DNA from 3 places in the Phyllobacterium sp. LjRoot231 genome. Region 1 is predicted to be linked to each of the others. Evidence: riboswitches for the same ligand, from Rfam matches in the RefSeq annotation. Region 1 holds a riboswitch; each other region holds the start of a gene.
What was found. A riboswitch is a leader RNA that binds a small molecule or an ion and turns the genes downstream of it on or off. The one in region 1 is predicted to bind thiamine pyrophosphate.
Positions count from the first base shown of each region.

Region 2: another riboswitch for thiamine pyrophosphate. It lies ahead of thiB (thiamine ABC transporter substrate binding subunit); the one in region 1 lies ahead of ACSQ3H_RS00995 (ABC transporter permease).
Region 3: another riboswitch for thiamine pyrophosphate. It lies ahead of thiC (phosphomethylpyrimidine synthase ThiC); the one in region 1 lies ahead of ACSQ3H_RS00995 (ABC transporter permease).

Region 1 covers NZ_CAXUQT020000001.1:200,173-208,095, reverse strand. The annotation lists gene ACSQ3H_RS01020 (ABC transporter permease) at 1-322, shown strand, start outside; gene nikC (nickel transporter permease) at 319-1,242, shown strand; gene ACSQ3H_RS01010 (ABC transporter ATP-binding protein) at 1,239-2,072, shown strand; gene ACSQ3H_RS01005 (ABC transporter ATP-binding protein) at 2,069-2,845, shown strand; gene ACSQ3H_RS01000 (TadE/TadG family type IV pilus assembly protein) at 2,990-3,961, shown strand; TPP riboswitch at 4,017-4,119, shown strand; gene ACSQ3H_RS00995 (ABC transporter permease) at 4,242-4,985, shown strand; gene ACSQ3H_RS00990 (ABC transporter substrate-binding protein) at 5,051-5,977, shown strand; gene thiE (thiamine phosphate synthase) at 6,016-6,675, shown strand; gene thiD (bifunctional hydroxymethylpyrimidine kinase/phosphomethylpyrimidine kinase) at 6,672-7,472, shown strand; gene ACSQ3H_RS00975 (transglycosylase SLT domain-containing protein) at 7,414-7,923, opposite strand, start outside.
Region 2 covers NZ_CAXUQT020000001.1:1,121,283-1,129,205, reverse strand. The annotation lists gene ACSQ3H_RS05420 (ABC-F family ATP-binding cassette domain-containing protein) at 1-360, opposite strand, end outside; gene ACSQ3H_RS05415 (glycine zipper 2TM domain-containing protein) at 500-823, opposite strand; gene ACSQ3H_RS05410 (glycine zipper domain-containing protein) at 979-1,272, opposite strand; gene ACSQ3H_RS05405 (thiamine diphosphokinase) at 1,365-2,000, opposite strand; TPP riboswitch at 2,597-2,714, shown strand; gene thiB (thiamine ABC transporter substrate binding subunit) at 2,794-3,774, shown strand; gene thiP (thiamine/thiamine pyrophosphate ABC transporter permease) at 3,779-5,404, shown strand; gene thiQ (thiamine ABC transporter ATP-binding protein) at 5,469-6,143, shown strand; gene ACSQ3H_RS05385 (M48 family metalloprotease) at 6,349-7,776, shown strand; gene ACSQ3H_RS05380 (CarD family transcriptional regulator) at 7,830-7,923, opposite strand, start outside.
Region 3 covers NZ_CAXUQT020000001.1:2,318,264-2,326,186, reverse strand. The annotation lists gene ACSQ3H_RS11425 (class I SAM-dependent methyltransferase) at 1-478, shown strand, start outside; gene ACSQ3H_RS11420 (thiazole synthase) at 471-1,244, opposite strand; gene thiS (sulfur carrier protein ThiS) at 1,247-1,444, opposite strand; gene thiO (glycine oxidase ThiO) at 1,441-2,406, opposite strand; gene thiC (phosphomethylpyrimidine synthase ThiC) at 2,411-4,234, opposite strand; TPP riboswitch at 4,334-4,450, opposite strand; gene ACSQ3H_RS11400 (NADPH-dependent FMN reductase) at 4,496-5,065, opposite strand; gene rpsU (30S ribosomal protein S21) at 5,398-5,670, opposite strand; gene ACSQ3H_RS11390 (RidA family protein) at 5,928-6,272, opposite strand; gene ACSQ3H_RS11385 (hypothetical protein) at 6,465-6,833, opposite strand; gene ACSQ3H_RS11380 (hypothetical protein) at 6,963-7,268, opposite strand; gene ACSQ3H_RS11375 (glycoside hydrolase family 108 protein) at 7,268-7,923, opposite strand, start outside.

The sequences.
Region 1 (7,923 bases):
GGAGCAGGAATATATCGTCGCCGCGCGGGCGAAGGGGCTGTCGGAAACGCGCATCATCTGGGGCCACGCGCTGCGCAATGCGGCAGTGCCGCTGGTGACTGTGATCGCGCTGTCCTATGCCGGATTGCTCGAAGGCTCGGTACTGACCGAAACAGTATTTTCGTGGCCGGGGCTTGGCCTCTACATCACCAATTCGCTGCAGAATGCCGACATGAATGCGGTGCTTGGGGGTACCATCATCATCGGCACGGTCTTCATCGCCATCAACCTTTTGTCCGATCTCCTGTATCGGGCGCTTGACCCACGGACACGCGCACGATGACTGATCTTGCACGACCCCTAACGCGCCGCGAATGGCTGATGAGTGACCGGCCGCAATCGCGCATGCAGGCGCGGCTGGGGCGGGCCTATCTGGTCTGGAGCCGCTTCGCCAGCAACAAGCTTGCCGTTGTTGGCCTCGCCATTATCATTGCGCTTCTGCTTGTCGCCGCCTTTGCCGATGTGCTGGCACCGCATTCGCCGGTGATCGGCGATTTGCGCAATGCGCGCCTGCTACCACCGGGTGGCGAGTATCTGCTTGGCACCGATGATCAGGGACGCGATATTCTCTCGCGGTTGATCTATGGCTCGCGGCTGACGCTTTATGTGGTCATCCTCGTCGCCATCATTGCCGCACCGATCGGGCTTCTGGTCGGGACGATAGCCGGTTATGCCGGCGGCTGGGTCGACTCGATCCTGATGCGCATCACCGATATCTTCCTTGCCTTTCCGAAACTGATACTGGCGCTGGCCTTCGTCGCGGCGCTTGGACCCGGCATCGAAAACGCAGTCATCGCCATCGCGATCACCTCCTGGCCGCCCTATGCGCGTATCGCCCGCGCCGAAACACTGACCGTGCGCAATTCCGATTATATCGCTGCAGTGCGGCTGATGGGTGCGTCTCCGGCACGGATCGTGCTGCGCCATATCATGCCGCTCTGTCTTTCCTCGCTGATTGTGCGGGTAACGCTCGACATGGCGGGAATTATCCTGACTGCGGCGGGTCTTGGTTTCCTTGGCCTTGGTGCGCAGCCGCCATTGCCGGAGTGGGGCGCGATGATCGCCTCGGGCCGCCGTTTCATCATGGATCAGTGGTGGGTTGCGGCAGCACCGGGCTTTGCCATCCTGATCGTCAGCCTCGGTTTCAATCTGCTTGGCGATGGCCTGCGCGATGCGCTTGATCCGCGGGGGAGCGACCAATGAGCACGATGCTGACTGTCGAGAACCTGAGAGTTCAGTTTCCGACCCGTACCGGCACTGTCGATGCGGTGCGCGGCGTTTCGTTCACCCTCGGCCGCGAACGGCTTGGCATCGTCGGCGAATCCGGTTCGGGCAAGTCGCAGACCGGCCGCGCCATTATGGGATTGACGCCGCCGCATGCCAAAATCACTGCACAAAAGCTGAACTTCGATGGTATCGACCTGCTCGGCGCCTCGGTGAAGCAGCGGCGAAGCCTACGCGGCAATCGTATCGCCATGATCCTCCAGGACCCTAAATATTCGCTCAATCCGGTCATGAGCATCGGCCGGCAGATTGTCGAGACCCTCCGGACGCATGAAAAGGTCAGCAAGACCGAGGCACGAAAACGTGCGCTCGACATGCTTGCCGCGGTACAAATCCGCGATGCAGAGCGTGTCTATGATTTGCATCCACATGAGGTTTCCGGTGGCATGGGTCAGCGCGCCATGATTGCCATGATGCTGATCACCGGGCCGGAACTGCTGATCGCCGACGAGCCGACCTCGGCGCTGGATGTTACCGTGCAACTCGACGTGCTGCGGATTCTCGACAATCTGGTGCGTGATCGCGGCATGGGGCTGATCTTCATTTCGCATGATTTGCGGCTGGTCTCATCGTTTTGCGACCGCGTCATCGTGATGTATGCAGGACGGATCGTTGAGGAGATTGCCGCAACCGATCTGCACAACGCCAGGCACCCCTATACCCAAGGCCTGCTCAATTGCATGCCGCAGATCGGCGCTGACCGGCATCCGCTGCCGGTGCTCGATCGCAAGCCGGAGTGGGCCGCATGACACCATCCCGCTCCAAGGCATTGGTCATTGAAAAGCTTGAAGTGAAATTCGACCGCTTTCTCGCCTTGCGCGGTGTCAGCCTCGATGTGGCGCCGGGCGAATCTTTTGGTCTTGTCGGCGAATCCGGTTCGGGAAAATCCACATTGCTGCGTGCCGTCGCAGGTCTGGCTCCGGTCAGCGGCGGGACAATCACAGTCAACGGCAAGACGCTGGGCTCGTCGCGCACCAAGGCATTTTACCGCGAAGTGCAAATGGTGTTCCAGGACCCGTACGGTTCGCTGCACCCGCGCCAGACGGTGGACCGGCTATTGCTGGAACCACTGGTAATCCATGGCTTCAGCGATATTGAAAAGCGTATCCTGCGCGCACTCGACGAAGTGGGCCTGGGATCGAGCTTCCGCTTCCGTTATTCGCACCAGCTTTCCGGTGGTCAACGCCAGCGCGTCGCCATTGCCCGGGCGCTGATCCTGGAACCGTCAATCCTGCTGCTCGATGAGCCGACATCGGCGCTCGATGCCTCGGTGCAGGCGGAGGTGCTGAACCTGCTCGAACAGATTCGACGCGACCGCAAGCTCACGTTTCTCATGGTCAGCCATGACCTCGCCGTCGTCACCCACATGTGCGACCGGCTGATGGTCATGCAGAACGGTGCGGAGGTGGAGCGCCTCACCGCTTCCGAACTAGCAAAACGCAAGGTCACACAGGAATACACGCGTAATCTGCTTGTCGCGAGCCAAGGCTTCGTGCGGCCGGATATTCAGCCCGAGCGTTAACGATATTCATCTGTTTTTTACCATTCCAGCAACGATTTCGCGCAATTCGTGCTGCCGGAGCATGATCGTGAAAATGTGAATGAATTTACTAAGCAGGAATTTACGCCGGAGATTCAAAGGTCCACGTAACGACGGAGTGGGCCAATGAAAAAATTTACAAAATTCCTGAAAGATAGCAGCGGGGCAACTGCGGTGACCTTCGGATTGCTGCTCGTACCCCTTATGGGCATGACCGGGCTTGCGGTCGATTATAGCGTCGCGAGCAATGAACGTTCGAAATTGCAGAACGCTGCCGATGCCGCTGCGCTGGCCGGCGCTTCGATCTTTACCGGCCCAAACTCGGCAGCCGCGGAAGCGCTTGCGCGCGCCTACCTCAAAGCTAATCTGGGCGAAGAAGCTGCGAATGCTGTTACGATCAATTTCAAGGCGGAAAAGCAGCAAGTGACCGTCACACTCGGTGGCCAAACCAATACAACGTTCATGCGTGTGTTGAACAAGGACTCGCTTCCAATCGAGGTCACTTCTATAGCATTGGCGCCGCTGAAACCATCCAGCGCCACTATCACTATAGATAAAGTTACGGGCTACTGGTTTAAACGTGTCTCGATTGTTGTCAAAAGGAACGGCCAGAAGTTTGTGGTTGGTACGATCACCTACACTGCAGCGGATCACAACGGCGCGGGCGGTCTTGGTTCCGGCGTGACCAATCCGCCGATATCAGTTGCGACAAAATACGACCTTGGGGAATATGACAAGAATTCGTTGTACTTGCAGATGGACATTAAGAATGACGGTTGTGATGTCGGCTATAGGAATACATCGACAACGAACAAGGTCGTGTGCAAGACAAGCACGAAGTCCGCAGACGCGGCGTATAATTCGACGCTACGCACCAATGATCCCAGCACCTATAATAACCTGTTTGTCGATGGAAAACGATTGACGACTACCTCTGGAAATCCGCTCGACAACCTGTTGGATTGCGATCAGAAGGAGCACGAACATTGGTGGGAAGATGGTGGCAGCCCTTCCAACGTCGTTGAGCCGGACTTTCTGTATAGGGTAAAATCCGAATGCAAATCGGTCGATGGTGAACTTGTTCGTCTGACTCACTAACTGGATAACAATCCGGCGGCGCAATTGACTTTGTCCTTGCGCCGCTCCATCATGACTTCATTCCGAGGGGGGCACTGTACAGTGCTGAGATAGCGTCGAGCTGGACCCTTGAACCTGATCCGGGTTATGCCGGCGTAGGAACGGGAATTGAGCCTTCTTCGCGCACCCCAAACCTTGTCTTCGCACATATCCGGATCTCCAACCATTCATGATGGAGTCCAGACTGTGCCCGTTGCCCCGAAATACCTCCCGCAAAAACTGTAGTGGCGTGAACAGCGCCATGCGTCTGGTTCTGCAGATAGCCACAGCTTTGCTGGCCGTGGTCCTGTGCTGGCAAGTGATCGTCTGGGTGATGGCGCCGCCGCGTTTCATCCTGCCGGGGCCATTGACGGTGATCGCCACACTGGTCGAAGAGCAGCACTATCTGCTGACAAATGCGGCAATCACCTTGGTCGAAATCATTCTTGGGCTGATGTTCGGTGCGCTGGCCGGCATCCTCACTGCGCTTCTCGTCAGTGCTGTGCCGGGCTTCCGGCAAATCGTCTGGCCGCTCATGCTGGTGTTGCAGGCACTACCGGTTTTTGCCATCGCACCGCTGCTGGTCCTGTGGTTCGGCTTTGGCCTTGCCTCCAAGGTCGTCATGGCCAGCCTGATCATCTTCTTTCCCGTCGCCTCGGCCTTCGCCGATGGCCTGCAGCGCACCAATCAGGATCTGCTCGACGCGGCAGCGCTGACGCAGGCATCACCGCTCGCGACACTGTTCCTCGTACGCGTACCCAGCGCCTTGCCAGGCCTTGGGTCCGGCTTGCGCGTGGCTGCCGTCTTCGCGCCAATCGGCGCCGTCATCGGTGAATGGGTGGGTTCTTCGCGCGGCCTTGGCTTTGTCATGCTGCAGGCCAATGCCCGCATGCAGACGGACACGCTATTCGCCGCCCTCATCATCCTCGCAACGCTGACCATTGTCGTGCGCTTCCTCGTCGATGCGCTGGCGAAGCGGCTGACACCATGGGCGCGCGAAGGATGAACCAGTTCAATGACTTATTGCACAGAAAAGGATCTTCGATGTTTCGTATTCGCTCTCTGATGTTCATGATAGGCCTCGCTGTCTTCGGCTCCGCCATGGCCGGCCAGGCCATGGCGGCCGACAAGCTGACTGTGCTTCTGGAATGGTTCGTCAATCCCGACCATGCACCGCTGGTCATCGCTAAAGAGAAGGGTTACTTCGCCGACGCCGGTCTCGATGTCGAGCTGATCCCGCCCGCTGACCCGGCAGCGCCGCCACGGCTGGTTGCGGCGAAGCAGGCGGACATCGCCATCCATTATCAGCCGACCCTTTTTCTCGACCATGATGAGGGCCTGCCGCTGGTGCGATTCGGAACGCTTGTCGAAACGCCGCTCAATACGGTGATGACGCTTGCCGACGGGCCAATCAAAAGTTTGAAGGATTTGAAAGGCAAGAAGGTTGGCTTCTCGGTCGCCGGCTTCGAAGACGCGATGCTGGGCGCCATGTTGAAAGCGGAGGGCCTGTCGACCAAGGATGTCGAGTTGATCAATGTCAACTTTGCCCTCTCCACCTCGCTGATTTCCAGGCAGGTGGATGCGACGGTCGGCGCCTATCGCAATTTCGAGCTGACGCAGATGGCGCAGGAAGGACACAAGGGCCTCGCCTTCTTTCCGGAAGAACATGGCGTACCGCCCTATGACGAACTGATTTTCGTCACCCATCCGGATTTGCTGAAGGACGATCGGCTGAAGCGCTTTCTCGGCGCGGTGGAGAAGGGGGCAATCTATCTGACCAATCATCCGGATGAATCCTGGCAGCTGTTCATCAAGGCCTATCCGGACCTCGATAATCCGCTGAACAAACAGGCCTGGATCGATACGCTGCCGCGCTTTGCCAAGCGTCCGGCGGCGCTCGATCGCGGCCGCTACGAGCGGTTCGGGGTCTTCATGCACGATGCCGGGCTGATCAAGAACGTGGCCAAGATCGAAGACATCGCTGTCGAGCTACCGTGACAATCACAAATGCAAACGCCCACTCAAAGAGAGAAAAAATGCCAAAAGTAGATTACCGGCTGAATGCCATTGTCGATTTCGATGCTATCGGAGGCGGCAAGGATCTGGGGCAGCTTGCCCTTGCTGCGGCGCGAGGTGGCGCAACGATCATCCAGTACCGTGACAAGAACTCGCCGACGCGCCTTATGGTCGAACGGGCACGAGCTGTCCATGCGGCGCTGAAGGGAACAGGCGTGCCACTTGTGGTCAATGACCGTATCGATGTGGCGCTTGCCGCTGGCGTCGAGGGCGTGCATGTCGGCCGCAAGGACATGCTTGTGGCGGATGCGCGCCGGCTGCTCGGACCGCACGCGATCATCGGCCTGACGGTCAAGAACGAGGCCGATGCTCAAGCGGCCATCGAGGCCGATATCGACTATGCCTGCATCGGCGGCCTGTTCGAAACACCGGCCAAGCACAATCTCGAACCTATCGGCTTCGAAGGGTTCAGCCGTCTGGCGCCGATCATTCGCAAGGTGAAGCCAGACCTGCCGATCGGCGCAATCGCAGGCATCGATCTTGCGCGAACGCCGCCTGCCATTGCTGCCGGAGCCGATGGTGTGGCGGTGATTTCGGCGATCTTCCGGCAGGGAGATCCGCAAGGCGCGACCGCTGCATTGCTGGCGGCAGTCGATGCCTCGCTGAAGGAACGGGCATGACCGCAATCGCATTGACCATTGCCGGCTCCGACAGCGGCGGCGGGGCTGGCATCCAGGCTGATTTGAAGACGTTCTCGGCGCTTGGCGTTTATGGCACAAGCGTTTTGACGGCGATCACCGCGCAGAATACACGCGGGGTGACCGCCATCGAAAACCTTTCGCCTGGCATTGTCCGCGCGCAGATCGATGCTGTCCTGTCGGATATCGACGTGCAGGCGATCAAAATCGGGATGGTCGGCGTGGTCGAGACGATCGAGACAATCGCCGACGCGCTGGAGCACTGGAACCGCAGGGTGGTGCTGGACCCGGTTATGGTCGCGACATCGGGCGACCGCCTGTTGCAGCCAGAGTCTATTGAAGCATTGCGGCAGCTTCTTCTGCCGCGCGCCCTGGTGCTGACACCCAATCTGCCGGAAGCGGCATTGCTGACGGGTGAGTCTATCGCCGAGGACGAAGCGCAGATGGCCCGGCAGGCAGAGAAATTGCTCGCGCTTGGGCCTTCATCTGTGCTGATCAAAGGCGGCCATGCGAAAGCCGAGATGAGCACGGATCTGCTGTTCGATGGGGTGACGATGCAGCGTTTTTCAAGCCCTCGTATCATAACGAAACATGATCACGGAACTGGCTGCACGCTGGCGGCGGCGATTGCCGCCGGATTAGCCAAAGGCCTGGGTTTACGTGAGGCTGTGGGTGATGCGAAGGATTATCTGACAGCGGCAATTGCCGCGGCCGAAACGCTCAAAGTGGGGCAGGGACGCGGACCGGTGCACCATTTCCACCGCTGGTGGGCGGCGTGACCGTGGTCATCAGCTCGGGCCGCTCGAACGGCAGAGGAACCGTGGAGGGAAGCACGACCCGCTCGTCGGCGTAGGCAAGCTGCGCGGGTGCGGTAATCGCGGTCGTTTGCATCATTGGCGCAGGTGCGGTCGTGGTTTGAGCGGGAGTGAGGGCGGCGGCAACTACAGGAGCGGGCTCGGCGGGCGTAGAGGCTGGTTCCAGGACGTCCAGCATGCCCTTGCGCTTGGCCTGAAAGTAATAGCCGCGCGAATAGAGCCGCACAGCCTGATCGGGATTGTAGTCGGCGACCTTGTAGGCACCCGCCAGATATTTCACGCCATATTTTAGGTTGGTCTCGGCATCGAGCAGTTCCTTGGCGCTGCCGCCATGCCCCATGCCACGCGCCGTGGCCGGCAGCATCTGCATCAGGCCCCAATAGGGACCGTTGCGGGCTGCGGGGTTGAACCTGCT
Region 2 (7,923 bases), 920 kb from region 1:
AAGATTGTCGGGCTCTTCCTCGCCCGTCAGGCCGAGATGTTCCAGCAGGTAGCTGACGCGGTAGAGATCGTCGGCCGGTCCAAGACCCGCCTCGACATAGGCGCGCACATTGGCAAAGCCGTCCATATCGGGAGCCTGCGCCAGATAGCGCACGGTCACCCCCGGGTGCTTGAACACTTCGCCATCGGTCGGTGCGATAAACCCGGCGGCAATTTTCAGCAGTGTGGATTTACCCGATCCGTTGCGGCCGACCAGCGCAATGCGGTCGTTTTCGCTGACGGAAATGGCCGCGTCGCTCAAGAGCGGTGTGCCGCCAAATGTCAGCGCTATCTGGTCAAGACGGAGAAGAGGGGGAGCCATGCACGTTTACAGTTCTGGAAAATGAAGCCACGATCGAAGGTCGCCGTGCTTGTCGGCGAGATTGTCGCCGCTGTCAAATGACATGAAGCAAAACAGGCCGGAATTTCCGGCCTGCTGGATTTAAATCAGTCGGTTGCGATCAGTATCCGCCGCCGCCGCCGCCAGTGCCTTCGCACGGGGCCTCGTAAATCGATCCATCACGCCGCTGGTAACGGCAGTAGTTGCCACTCTGGCCCTTGGGCGTCGTGGCTGTACCAATGACTGCACCAAGAAGTGCGCCGCCTGCTGCACCAACTACAGTGCTCTTTGTATCATGTCCAAGAGCCTGGCCGGCCAGCGCACCAACGCCGCCACCGATCAAAGCGCCCGTCCCGGCACGTTGATTTTGCTCACTGGTTGCGCAACCGGCTAGAGACATGGCCAGAAGCGCGGAAACCGCAATTGCGGTCAAACGAATTGTCATCTTAAAAATCCTCTCACATCAAATAGAACGCCACAAACCCTGCTTTGGTAATGCGGCAGAAGAAAGATCGCAGCGCCTTCGCTTAACATCTGCAACCTTCAAAACGATACAGGCCGGTAAGCCGGCCTGTATGTCGTTCTCGGATCGTAAGCTGATTAGTAGCGACGGCACGGCGCGCGGTAGCGTTCACCATAGCGATTTTCGTAAGTGCAATAGCGGCCGCCACTGTTGTTGTTGGTTGCAGCGCCCACCAGGGCACCACTGGCACCACCGATCGCGGCACCTGCGAGGGCACCACGGCCACTACCCGTGATTGCGCCACCGGCCAGCGCACCCAGTGCAGCACCACCGACGCCATAACCGGCTACGCGCTGATCGCTGGTCGTGCAACCGGCAACCGAGAGCGCTAAAAGCCCCGCAACTGCAATCGTAGACAAACTTTTCAACATGGAAGACCTCTCCGTTTTAAAACCAAACTCACCAGCTTGCGTCCCCAATGCTGTGTGCCAACAATTACACTTTCCGCTTTATTTTACAAGCGTTAGGCGATTTGCGTCGCAGCAATCAGGATCGCTTTACCCGAATGAAGTGACACGTGGAGATTCCCACGCACGGCATTCGACACCGTAAGCGATGAACCGAAAGAAAGTTCCACATTTTCCAGCGGCCAGCGCGCGCCATGGATAAAAAGTCCGTGTAATTGCGAAAATGCAACAATGCTGAAGAGCGTTCCATCGGCAAAATCGAAGTCATAGGAGCCCGCAACCAGAGGATGTGCCTCCTCATAACCGCTGGAGAGAACAAGCTTTCGCCCTTCAGCCGCGTGAGCCGTCGCCATGGTCAGATGCAGCAGCGCGTGATCGGTACGCGGACCGCCAAATGCACCGCACAGAATGACCTCGGTTGCACCCAAGCGGTAAGCTTCGTTCAGGGCAAGTTCGCCATCGGTCATGTCCTTGGCCGCTGGAAATACAACGCGCGGCACGTGGGCATATAACGCGTCGAGTTCCGGTGAGGTCGAATCGAAATCGCCAAGCCAGAGTTCTGGGTCAAGCCCGAGCGATTCGGCATGCGCAATCCCGCCATCGGCTGCAAGCACCCGCGCGCCGGCGACAAGACGCAGGAGACGGTCAGTGACGTGGACGGTTCCGCCAAGAAGAAGAACGAATTTGCTCATGTTTCGCCCATAGCATGCGTGAGGGCGGGGAGATAGATGCGCCTGGATAAAGAACCCCTCCCTGCTGCTGCGCAGCCTCCCTCCTCACAAGGGGGAGGGCAAGGGGCGGCGCCGTCGCGGCGAGCCCTCCAGATCAAAAATAATCGTGGCGACTTATCCACACCCTCCAAACATCACTTATTCTAACGGCGTCCTTTCCATGGGGAACTGCTTCCGGAGCCGTTCGAAGTGGGGAGAGGATCGGCGCCTCCGATGGCGGGTAACGGACCCGCCGTCCGGGGAAGTTCTGTCCAAGGGTTCCCCTGCCGGTACTAAGGCCGGTGCGTGCTGGACGAGCACTGTGAGGGCGGCAGATTGGCTGGGCGCAGTCCTGGCCGCTGGCGTTTCCGACGCGGAACGGACGGGATCAAAAAACGCCGGACGGGCGGTCTTCGGATCGCATTTTTATTCTACCAAGACGCGCTTCGACGACCGCCCGGCTTTCCCACCATCATTCGATGGCCAGACTCAGATGAGGGCGTGGCAACGGGAAAACATGTCGCTCGGCCGACGAGGCATGTTGCTTGCACGGCCAAGGCTTTATCTCTAATCTTTGCAATGCTCTAACGGGGTGCCAATTCGCAAGGATCGGCTGAGAGGCTTCAGGAAAAATCCTGCCAACCCGCGGAACCTGATCCGGTTTGTACCGGCGGAGGGATTAGACGCGGCATGTAGCCGGCGCACCAATCCTTTTGAATTTTAACTCTAGGAGGCGCCGATGCGGCCATTCGACATTATTCTGAAATCTGTGAGCATGGCGAGCGTTCTCGCGCTTGCGCTTGCCGGACCGGCAAAAGCCGATGGCAAACTGACCGTCTATACCTATGAAAGCTTCACTGCCGAATGGGGTCCAGGGCCAAAGGTCAAGGAAGCTTTCCAAAAGCAATGCAATTGCACCGTGGACTTCGTCGCCGTCACCGATGGCGTCGCTCTGCTTAACCGCCTCAAGCTTGAAGGTGCATCGACCAAAGCGGACGTCGTACTCGGCCTCGATACCAACCTGACCTATGAGGCGAAGGAAACCGGACTGTTCGCCCCACACGGGATCGACACAAGTGCGATCAACATTCCGGGGGGTTACAAGGACGATACTTTCGTTCCTTACGACTACGGCTATTTCGCTGTGATCTACGATACGGAAAAACTCAAGAATCCGCCCGCGAGCCTGAAGCAATTGGTCGAGGGCGATCCAAAACAGAAGATCGTTATCGAAGACCCTCGCACCTCGACGCCGGGACTTGGCCTCCTGCTCTGGGTGAAGGCCGTCTATGGCGACAAGACCGGCGAAGCCTGGGCCAAGCTGAAAGATCGCGTTCTGACAGTGACTCCGGGCTGGTCGGAAGCCTACGGCCTGTTCACCAAGGGCGAAGCACCGCTGGTTCTTTCCTATACGACCTCGCCTGCCTATCATCTGATCGCCGAGAAAACCGATCGCTACAAGGCCGCTGCATTCGAAGAGGGGCACTACCTGCAGGTCGAAGTGGCCGCGCAAACCGCCAATGGCGCCAAAAATCCACTTTCGGCCCAGTTCCTGACATTCATGACCGGCACATCGTTTCAGGACACCATTCCCGAAAACAACTGGATGTTTCCGGCGGCAAAGACAAGCGGACCACTCAACCCTGCCTTCGACACGTTGGTGAAGCCGGCAAAGACCCTGATCTTTTCGCCGGAGGAAGTGGCCAAGAATCGGAAGGTCTGGATCGACGAATGGTTGTCGGCCATGAGCCTGTAGCGCTTTGACCGCCTTGAAGCCATTGGCGGGGGCTCTCGCCCTCGCCTTTCTTGCCCTGCTTGCGGGGGGCGCTTTGCTCAGTCTTGCTATCGAGGCGCTAAGCGGCAGCATGGAAGGTTTCGCGGCCTTCGACAGCTATCTGTGGCGGATTACCCGCTTCACATTGCTGCAGGCGCTGCTCTCAATGCTGCTTTCGGTGGCATTCGCCATTCCGCTCGCCCGCGCGCTGCATGCGCATCCGGCCTTCCCCGGACGCGCCATGATCCTGCGGCTTTTCGCTCTGCCCCTTGCTCTGCCTGCCCTCGTCGCCGTGCTCGGCGTCACCAGCATCTATGGCCGCAATGGTCTGCTTGCTGCTTTTTTCGATTGGCTCGGGCTGGACGTCACTCCCAATATTTACGGCCTGACCGGCATCCTTATCGCACACGTGTTCTTCAACCTGCCGCTGGCAACACGGCTTATCCTTTCGAGCCTCGATTCCATTCCGGAAGACTATTGGAAACTCTCCTCACAACTTGGCATGGGGGGATGGGCACGGTTCCGGCTGATCGAGTGGCCAGTGATCCTGCGCAACCTTTCCGGCATTGCCGGGCTGATTTTCATGCTGTGCATCACGTCCTTTACCGTCGTCTTGACGCTCGGCGGAGGACCACGGGCGACCACGCTTGAGGTCGCGATCTACCAGTCGCTGCATTTCGATTTCGACATTGCGCGAGCGGTCTCGCTGACGCTCGTGCAGCTGTGCCTGACCATTGCGGTTCTGTCGGTTCTGGGCTTGACGGGACGCCCTGCCGAGGAGGGATTCAGCCTGCGCACGACAACACGCCGTTTTGAACAGCCGACAGGAAAAGCAAAGCTTCTGGACGGCACGTTAATAATCCTCGGACTGCTTTTCGTTGCACTACCCATAGCTGGAACCGTGGTTTCCGGTCTGGCGGCCGATCTCACCCGGCTTCTCGGCGAGAGTCTTGTGTGGCGTGCAATCCTGACGAGTCTAGTCCTTGGAGCAAGCGCGGCTGCGCTGTCGCTGATCATTTCCCTGGCGCTGGTCATGGCCCGCGAATATCTGGCGAGTCGACGCCGTTATGCACCGCCAAAACTGTTCGAGCGCTCGCTTGATCGCGGCGCAAGCCTGATCATGGTTGTTCCGCCGATTGTGCTCGGCGCCGGATGGTTCATCCTGTCGCGCCATTTTGCTGATCCATTCAGCCTAGCACCCGTCATGGTCGTGAGCGTCAACGCTGCGATGGCGATACCCTTTGCTTTTCGCATTCTGCGCCCGACATGGGATACGGCGGCAAGCCGCCACAACAGGCTGTGTGCGCAATTGGGCATTAGCGGACGGAACCGGCTTCATCTGATCGACTGGCCGGTTCTGAAACGGCCATCGAGCGTCGCTTTCGCCTTTGCGATGGCGCTATCGCTCGGGGATCTTGGAACGATTGCTCTCTTCGGTAACAATTCCGTTCAGACCCTGCCCTATTTACTGCTGCAACGCATGGGCAGCTATCGGACACAGGACGCCGCAGGTCTCGCGCTTATTCTTGGGGTGCTGTGCCTGTTCCTGATGATCGCGGCTGACAAAGGTGCAGGCACTCTGACGAAGAGAGAGGTCGGAAACATTGGCTGAACTCTCCCGAACCCAAAGCGGTGCCGACATCCGCCTTGATGCGGTCGATTTCGACTATGGCGATATGGCGATGCATTTCGATCTTACCATAGAGCCATCGACGATCACCGCGGTCATAGGACCGAGTGGATCTGGAAAATCGACGCTTCTCAATCTCATTGCCGGATTCGAAACGGCCAAATCCGGAAGAATTTTGATCGGCGGTACCGACGTCACTGGTGCCGCGCCATCCGAACGGCCTGTCTCCATGGTTTTTCAGGACAACAATCTCTTTGCGCACCTCGATGTCGCCGCAAATATCGGCCTGGGTCGAAGACCTGATCTCAAGCTCAACGAGACCGACAAGGCGGCAATTGCCAAGGCTATTCAGAAGGTCGGACTGACGGGGAAGGAAAAGCGAAAGCCGGAAGCGCTGTCAGGCGGCGAACGTCAGCGTGTGGCGATTGCCCGCGCCCTCGTACGAAACCGGCCAATACTTCTGTTGGATGAGGCATTCGCCTCTCTCGGCCCGGCTTTGCGACACGAGATGCTCGACCTTGTCGGTATTCTGCAGGAAGAAACCAGCATGACCGTAGTTATGGTCACGCATCATCCGGATGATGCGTTGCGTCTGCCCTCCAGGCTAATTTTCCTCGACAACGGTAAAATCGCGGCTTCCGGATCGGCAAAAGAACTATTGTCTGATAAGAGACCGTCGCTGTTGCGAAAATACCTCGGCGCAGAAGACTCTGGCCTTTGACATATTTTCGACGCCTTGCCACATTCAAGAGACCAATGAATTTCTTGCCCAGAACTGCTCGCCGGGCTAGCAAGAATACGTACATACAAGTTTTGCGCGCGCGCGTGACGATAATGAGGACATGATACTGGCTTCGCACAATTCCCCCACAAGCAACGGATGGTTCCATCCTGCCGCTCGCGTCCGGAATCTTGCGTCGGCAACATTGCTGCTTGCCTTTTTGTCAGGATGCCAGGTTCTCAATGTCGGCAAGGAAGATGCGCTCGGACCTTCGTCCAATCCGGTAACGGTTGATAATGTCACCAAGAACGACAGGCTGGCAAAACTGAGTGCCGAGCAGCATCCGCGTATTCTTGCGACTTATGGTGGTGAATACAAGGATGCCAAGCTCGAACGCATGGTCGCCAAGGTCGTCGGTAACCTGACCACGGTTTCCGATAATCCGACGCATACCTATCGCATCACCATCCTGAACTCGCCGAACATCAACGCCTTTGCGCTCCCCGGCGGCTATCTGTATGTGACGCGCGGCCTTCTCGCCCTCGCCAATGACAGTGCCGAACTCGCAGCCGTCATCGCACATGAGATGGGTCATGTGATCGCCAATCACGGGATTGAACGCCAGCAGCGCGAACAGGAAGCACAAATTGCCGGTCGCGTCGTTTCGGAAGTCTTGCAGGACGACAGTGCTGGACGCGAAGCGCTCATCCGGGGCAAGCTGCGCATGGCGCAGTTCTCGCGTAACCAGGAACTGCAGGCCGACGCCATCGGCATCAAGATGATAGGTGAGGCTGGCTATGATCCGTTCGCGGCTGCCCGCTTCCTGCAATCCATGGCATCTTATGCGGATTTCCGCAGTGTCTCAGGTGCGACCGATGCCAGCCTCGACTTTCTTGCCAGCCACCCTTCAGCACCACAGCGCATAGAACTTGCGCGTGGTCACGCCCGTCGTATAGGCGCACCGGGTGTCGGCACGACCGATCGCGATTCCTTCCTCCAGGGCATTGACGGCCTTCTTTATGGTGACACGCCGGAGGAAGGCTACGTTCGCGGACGCAACTTCGTTCATCCGCTGCTTGGCGTGAGCTTCACCGTTCCCGACGGTTTTGTTATCGACAACAGCGCCGACGCCGTCATGGCAACGGGTCCCGGCGAAGTGGCAATCCGCTTCGACGGAACGCAGGTTTCCGGCAACCCGACAATGACCGACTACATGCGTAGCGGCTGGGTAACGGGTCTGGACAATGCGAGTGTTCAAGCGACGACTTTCAATGGCATGCCCGCCGCAAGCGCAAAAGCGCGCGCGGATCGCTGGGAATTCGACATATTCGTCGTCAATGCCGGCAACCGGATCTATCGCTTCCTGACCGCTGCGCCAACAGGAAGCACCGCGTTGATACCGGCATCTCAGACCGTGATCCAGAGCTTTCACCTGCTGACGCCGGGAGAGAAGGCAAATATCAAGCCCCTGCGCATCCGTGTCGTCACGGTTAAGCCAGGCGACACGCTGGTCAGCCTCTCCAACCAGATCATGGGAACCGATCGCAAGCTCGATCTCTTCCGTCTGATCAATGCATTGCCGCCCGGCGGAACGGTTTCCGCCGGCGACAAGGTCAAGATCATTAGCGAATAAAAAAAAGCCCGGCATTGCCGGGCCTTCTTTTATTGAATTGGATGAACCCGCTTTTACGCGGCCTCTTCCTGCTCGTCTTCAACAACGACGTCTGCCTCAACCTCACTCTCTTCAGCCTTAGCACCACGCTTCGGCCCCTTGGCGAGG
Region 3 (7,923 bases), 2.1 Mb from region 1:
TAGCTCGATTCTCGAACTGGGATGTGGCGGGGGTACCGACAGTGCATATATGCTCGCCCGCGGATTCGACGTTACGCCGACCGATGGGTCACCGGAAATCGCTGCGGAGGCGCAAAAGCGACTGGGTCGGCCTGTCGCGGTTCTGCATTTCGATCAGCTCGACGATAAGGTGCTTTATGACGGCGTTTGGGCAAACGCTTGCCTCTTGCACGTTCCGCGAAGTGATCTTCCCGCGATACTCCGGCTCGTGCACGGCGCGCTGAAGCCGGGTGGCGTTTTCTTCGCGAGCTACAAAGGTGGGACAAAGGAAGGACGTGACAAATTTGGCCGTTATTACAACTACCTATCGGCGGAAGCCCTTCAGGTTGCCTATGGCGAAGGTTGGAGTGACATTCGGATCAGTAAAGAGGCTGGGAGCGCCTATGACGGAAAGCCAACTGAATGGCTTTATGTCATCGCGACCAAGAGCGTCACGTAAACACCGCCCGGCCGATCACCGGCGTTGACGGTACGGCGACATCGCGTGGCTCGAGCATGCCCGCGTGAAAGGCCGCGTGTCCCGCATCCACCGCCTTGGCGAAAGCCCCCGCCATTGCCGCCGGATCGCCGGCCTTTGCCACGGCGGTATTGAGCAATATCGCATCGAACCCGAGTTCCATGACAATCGCGGCATGGGATGGCCGCCCGAGACCCGCATCGACGATCATCGGAATGTCCGGAAAATGGCCGCGTAACGAACGCAGTGCATGCAGGTTGAGCGGCCCGAGAGCCGAACCGATCGGCGCGCACCATGGCATCAGAACCTCGCATCCCGCTTCCAGCAGACGCTCGGCAACAATCAGATCGTCTGTCGTATATGGGAATATTTTGAATCCATCATCCGACAATATCCGGGCGGCCTCGACCAGCGCAAATACATCGGGCTGCAACGTATCATGATTGCCGATGACTTCGAGCTTGATCCAGTCGGTCGCAAAAACATCCCTCGCCATATGCGCCGTGAGAACAGCTTCTTTCACCGTATGACATCCCGCCGTGTTCGGCAGCACATGCGTTCCAAGCGACCGGATCAGTGACCAGAACTTGTCGCCAGATTTGCCGCCTGCCATTTCCCGCCGCAGCGAGACAGTGACGATTTCCGTGCCGGATGCATTGATTGCGTCCATCAGGATGGCAGGCGAAGGATATTGTGCCGTTCCCAGTAAAAGCCGGGACGAAAGCTCGGTATTATAGAGTTTCAGCATGCTCAGCCTCCTTGCCGTGGAGTAAGAATCTCGACCCGGTCGCCCTCGTTCAGGCGACAAGTCTGACGTTCCGGTGACCGCACGAGTTCACCGTTCAATGCCGTCGCCAGCCATTCGCCTTCGAATTCCAGTTCGGCAAGCAAAGCATCGAGCGATTGCGCCGACACATCGTGCGGTTCTCCATTGACCAGCAGTTTCATTGGCTTGCGCTCCTTTCATTCAAAATCATGTCCGCCGCTTGCATGGCCATGGCCGGCGCCAGCAGAAAACCGTGCCTGTAAAGCCCGTTGATGCTGATGGTGTTGCCCTCGCGGACGACACGCGGCAGATTGTCCGGATAGGCGGGACGAATTCCCACCCCTGTTTCGACAATCTCTGCTTCACCGAAGGCAGGGTGCAGGCTATAGGCCGCGTTCAGCAATTCCATCATCGAGCGTGCGGTGATCGGACCGATCGAGTCGCTTTCGATCATCGTTGCACCCACCATGAAGACATGGTCGGACCTCGGCACGATATAGATGGGAAAGCGCGGATGAACGAGCCGGACAGGGCGTGACAAGGAGATATCGGACGTGCGCAAGATCAGCATTTCACCGCGCACGCCGCGTATGGCTTGATCCTGGGTGGAATAGCCCGTGGACTGAACGGTCCAATCAAAGCCAACCGCCGCTGTCTGCGCCAAATCGGTTTCGAACACGACGCCGGCGGCCGCCAGCCTTGCCGCTAGACTGATCAACACGTGGCGCGGATCAAGATGCGCTTCCTCCTCAAAGAATAGCCCCTTGCGGAAGCACCCAGCCAGATCGGGCTCCAATGCTGCAATGGTCTCCTCTCCAGCCCATTCAAAGCCAGACGTTCGCGATCCGAACCGTTCAAGCTCCTTAATGTCGCGTGATGGAGCCAAAACCAGCGTACCATTGCGTGTCACCGAACCGGGCAGCGCTGCTTCCCACCAATCCGCCGCGCCCAAGCCCAGTTCGACAACAGGCTGCTCCGCGCTTTCCCGCTCGCAATAAGGCGCAAGCATACCCCCTGCAAACCAGGATGCCGCCGAGCGGCTGCCCTGCTGTGGTTCAAGCACCGTCACGCGCGCGCCGCGTGACGTCAATTCATGGGCGACCGACAGACCGGCGACACCGGCGCCCTGTACGAGAACGTTCATTCCTTCAGGCACCATTGTTCAGCGGCATGTAGAGATTGCCACCCTCGCGAAATTTCTCCGCCATGGCAGCCATGCCTTCCTTTTGCGCCTCGGCACGGATGTCGTGGGAGATGCGCATGGAGCAGAATTTGGGTCCGCACATCGAGCAGAAATGCGCCACCTTGTGCGCTTCCTTGGGCAGTGTCTCATCATGGTAGAGACGCGCCGTTTCCGGGTCGAGCGACAGGTTGAACTGGTCCTCCCAGCGAAACTCGAAACGCGCCCGTGACAGGGCATCATCGCGAAGCTGCGCTGCTGGATGGCCCTTGGCGAGATCGGCGGCGTGGGCTGCAATCTTGTAGGTGATCACGCCGACTTTGACATCATCACGATTGGGCAAACCGAGATGTTCTTTCGGCGTCACATAGCAAAGCATCGCCGTTCCAAACCAGCCGATCATCGCGGCACCGATCCCGGACGTGATGTGATCATAACCAGGCGCAATATCCGTGGTGAGTGGTCCAAGCGTATAGAATGGCGCCTCGCCGCAAACCGCGAGCTGCTTGTCCATATTCTCTTTGATCTTGTGCATCGGTACGTGGCCGGGACCCTCGATCATCACCTGGCAATCCTTGGCCCAGGCAATCTGGGTGAGTTCGCCCAAGGTTTCGAGTTCAGCAAACTGCGCCGCGTCATTGGCATCGGCGATCGAGCCCGGACGCAGACCATCGCCCAGCGAAAAGCTTACATCGTAGGCTCGGCAAATATCGCAGATCTCCTCGAAATGCTCATAGAGGAAGCTTTCGCGATGGTGATGCAGGCACCACTTCGCCATGATCGAACCACCGCGCGATACGATGCCGGTCACACGGTTCACCGTCAGCGGTATACAATGCAGCCGCACACCCGCATGAATCGTGAAATAATCCACGCCCTGCTCGGCTTGTTCGATCAGCGTGTCGCGATAAACCTCCCATGTGAGGTCTTCAGCAATACCATCAACCTTTTCCAGTGCCTGATAGAGCGGCACCGTACCGATCGGCACCGGCGAATTCCGGATAATCCATTCGCGTATATTGTGAATATTGCGCCCGGTGGAGAGATCCATCACCGTATCCGCGCCCCAGCGCGTGGCCCAGACCATCTTTTCCACTTCCTCGGCCATGGAGGAAGTCACTGCGGAATTGCCGATATTGGCGTTGATCTTGACCAGGAAATTACGGCCGATGATCATCGGCTCAAGCTCGGGATGATTGATATTGGCTGGAATGATCGCCCGTCCCCGCGCTATCTCTTCGCGGACGAATTCCGGTGTCACATGATCGGGGATTGATGCACCGAACGATTCGCCGTCGCGCAAGACACCATTCGTTGCACTCTCCCGGCCCAGATTTTCGCGGATCGCGGCATACTCCATTTCCCGCGTGATAATGCCAGCCCTTGCATAAGCAAGCTGGGTGACAGCCTTGCCGTCCCTTGCCTTCAACGGATTGTTGCGGATAGGAAATTCGGGTGTCAGCCGTTCGCCCGTGGCAAAGCCATTGTCCGCCGGGATGACACGGCGACCGTCATAGGAATGGGTATCGCCCTGCGCGGCGAGCCAGCTTTCGCGAACACGCGGGATACCCCTGGCAATATCGATTTCTGCCGAAGGATCGCTGTACGGACCAGAGGAATCATAAACCGTGACGTTGGGCTCACCGGCAGTCGGGTGAACGGCGATTTCGCGCATGGGCACGCGGATATCGGGATGAATGTGTCCGGTTTTGTATATTTTGGTCGACGCAGGCAGCGGTCCTGCCGAAACGGGTGGGGTGCTTGAAACAGTTGGATCAAATACGGTCATCATCAGGTTCCTTTGCTTTTTTGCATGGAAACCCAGTTCTGTGCCGGAAGGATGAAAGGAGTTCGCGAGTCTGAGTAGAGACCGAGTGCCAAGACACTCTATGCGAAGACTTTTGCACCGTCCCTACGCCAGTATGAACTGGATCAGGTTCAACGGGTCACTGCGCTGCAAAAGCCAGCAGTATCTCAGCCCCTTGTCGGGACTCCCCTGGTGAATGAGTTTATGTGACCCGCTGGCGACGCAGTTGTCAAGCGGGTCGATAGATCACGACGTGTGCAAAGGTTTGAGAGCCGTCGCCCACTTGAGCAATTCGGTCAGCATGGTCGTTGCGCCGGTTGCCATCAGATCATTGGGCTCGAACACGCCTTCGTCATTGATGAATTGCCTGTAGGTCGGCACGGGAACACCCTCTGGAATCGGCACCATGTGCAAGCCGGCAACCAAACCCTTTACCGATTCGACCGAACGCAATCCGCCCGATACGCCGCCATAGCTGACGAAGCCCGCGGGCTTGTAGCTCCATTCATTCGACAGATAAACCAGCGCGTTGATCAAAGACGGCGGGGCGTTGTAGTCATATTCCGGCGTGACGAAGACATAAGCATCAGCAGAATCGATGATCGCGCTCCACTTCTTCGTGTGGGCATGTTCATACTTCATCATCTTGGGATGGTTCGGCTCATCGAGGATCGGCAGGTTAACGTCGACAAGGTCGATGAGGACAGGTTCAAACCGCCCATCTTGCTTGGCAAATTCATTGAACCAGTTTGCAACTGCCGGACCACCGCGGCCCGGCCGCGTGCTGGCGATGATGATGTTGAGTTTGAGTGCCATTCAACGCGTCTCCATACAGATGAATCTTGTGACCGTATGAATAGGGAGTCGTTGCCGCACTGCACAAGAAGGCACCTTTTGGTAACCGGCCAAAGTCGGATTCTCTCGGCGCCGAGACTTTCGAGAATTCAGTCTGATGAGTCAGCTGGTGGGGTTTGCGAGAACCGGAGCGCAGCGGACTTTTTGGTCCGTGAGCCTAGGCAAGCGCAGAAAATCGCATCAGATGGCCATCAGAGTGAAGTTATCGAAAGGTCTTCAAAACGAAACCCGCTACGGCCTGCACCATGCGGGTTCTGTCGCGTTTATAAATGACCGGACGGGCCGGTCACGGACTATCTGCTGAAATCGCTGCCGTTATTACCGGCTGGGCGGGCAACGCGTTCTTTTTTCTTCGGACCTGGCAACAGGCCTTCACGCTGAGCCTGCTTGCGTGCAGCCTTGCGGGCACGGCTAACGGCTTCTGCTTTTTCACGGACACGGCGCTCGGATGGCTTTTCAAAAGCCTGGCGCGCCTTCATTTCGCGGAAGAGACCTTCCCGCTGCATCTTCTTCTTCAGGACCCGTAGGGCCTGTTCAACATTGTTATCACGAACGAGAACTTGCAATCGTTTTCCTTACCCATGCTTGCCTCGTCTTGCGGAGAGACGATTGACCACAATCAGACAAGCGTTTGAAGAATTGCCACTACGGCAATCCGGAGAAGCGCGGACTCTATTCATTTCCGTGCCAAAAATCCAGTGCGCTCAAGCAATTTACTTGAGTATGCCACCACGCCAACTATTCTGCTGACGTGGGCAGCATGATTTTGTGTTCTGTCGCCAGCAGCGAAATTCGCGCGACGTACGCCGAATCAGAGATGATCTCAGATTGCAGCCGTGATGATGATTTCGACCTTATATTCCGGCGTTGCGAGCTTGGCTTCGCCGGTCGCGCGTGCCGGAGTGTTTGCCGGATCGACCCAAGCATCCCACACGGCATTCATCTCGCCGAAGTCCTTCATGTCGTCGAGCCAGATAATGGCTTGCAACAGCTTGGACTTGTCGGAACCGGCTTCCTTGAGCAGGCGATCGATCGAAGCCAGAACATCCTTGGTCTGCTCGGTCACGCTCTTGCCCGGACCGCCCACCTGACCGGCCAGGTAGACGGTGTTGCCGTGGATAACGGCTTGGCTCATGCGCGGACCAACTTCAATACGGCGAATGCTCATGGAAAATCTCCTCTAGCTTTTGCAGGCATGAAAAAAGGGCCATGCGGCCCTTTTTTCAAAAGAATGGTGGGCACAGTAGGGATCGAACCTACGACCCGCTGATTAAGAGTTTTCGCCACCCTTAACCTTTTCAATCGCTTATAGTGGGGGTCCGTGGGAAAGCAATAGGAAATCAGCGGTTTTTCCCATGGTTTATGGAGGATTGATTTTGCGGCGATCGTAATCCTCGCGCGCCTGCATCGTTGCCGTCAACGCCGCGATCGCATTGGACATGCTGACCATACTGTCCTGCAGGCGATCGAGCCGGATCAAGGTGTCTTTCTGAAAATTTGCCGCCGTCGCATCGGCCGTCACCTGCTTAGTTTCGACCACCATCAACCGCTCATTGACCTTCGCGGATTGCTCGATTGCCGTGGTCGCGGTTGTCTCGATACGATCGATCCGGCTCGTCTGCATCAACACAGCCTGCTCCGCCGTTTTCTCCTGGGTATCAAATTTATTATTGAGCCATCCGGATCCAAGATAGACGATCGAAGAGATAAGAGGAATTGCGAGCGCCATTGACACCCTCGCGATTGCCCTAAGCAAAACACTGTCAGCGATATTTTGTGTGCGAACGTCCACCATCACCAGCACTCTCTCGTTTTGCCAAAGCTATTATGCGAGGCGATACCCTGCCCAGCTGGAACATCATTTCCGGCCAGGTAAACCGCCGTCACCGGCTTGATCGGGATCTTCTTCCATCCCGCGCAGCTGGGCGGCACATTCGTCCCGCAGGCCGCCAAGCTCAACACAAAGGGCAACAGGATCCAGAGAATGTATTTTTTCATCGGTGGTTGCCCTTTCCTGATAGGCCTTCGCAGTTTCTTTCACGGCCGCCACGGCGCTTTGCTGGCGACCCTGGCTTGTCCCATAGAGGTACACCGGCCCTGCAGAGAGCAGCGCGCCCAGGACTGCGCCCACCCCTATTTGCCAATACTTGAGAGCGGAGAGCATCAAGCGCTCTCCCGATCGCGCTGCACCAGGCGATAAATGCCATAGCCGACACCAAGAACCATCACTGCGCCCAAAGCCCACTGCACAGGGCCGGTGCCAGCTGCGAGGCCGGTCAATGCTGTGAGCAATCCAGCTGCAGGCCCCCACGCCTCCGGCTTCTTGATCGTCTCAACTATGGACAGATCTTTCTGGCTGGCTTTGGCGGATCCGGCCGGATCCGGAACGGCAGTTGGCCAGGCCGGCTCTTTTGCTACAAGGGAAAGCGCGTTTCCGACGACACCAGGCGTTGACTTCCACTGGCCCTTCGGATCTACGCCGGTCACACGAATAGTCCAGCCACGGCCGTTAGCGGAAAATCCCGTCTTTCCGCCAAGCGATTGAAGGTATTTCATGCGGCGGTTGCAATAATCCACGATCAATTTGCGCAGTCCGCCTTTGTACGAGCTGACAGCAGAAACAGTCGCAACGCCGATGATCCCATCTTGCGCAATACCTAGAACGTCCTGGAGTTTTTTGACGGCCGTGGCCGGTCCACTGTTAACCCCGAAGTCGAAGACCGCATAGTCGAGCCCGATCGGCAAAAGATCGCCACCCGATTGTGACCAGTACGATTTGCGATAAATATCCGTCGCTTCTTTCAGTGTCATTGCCATCA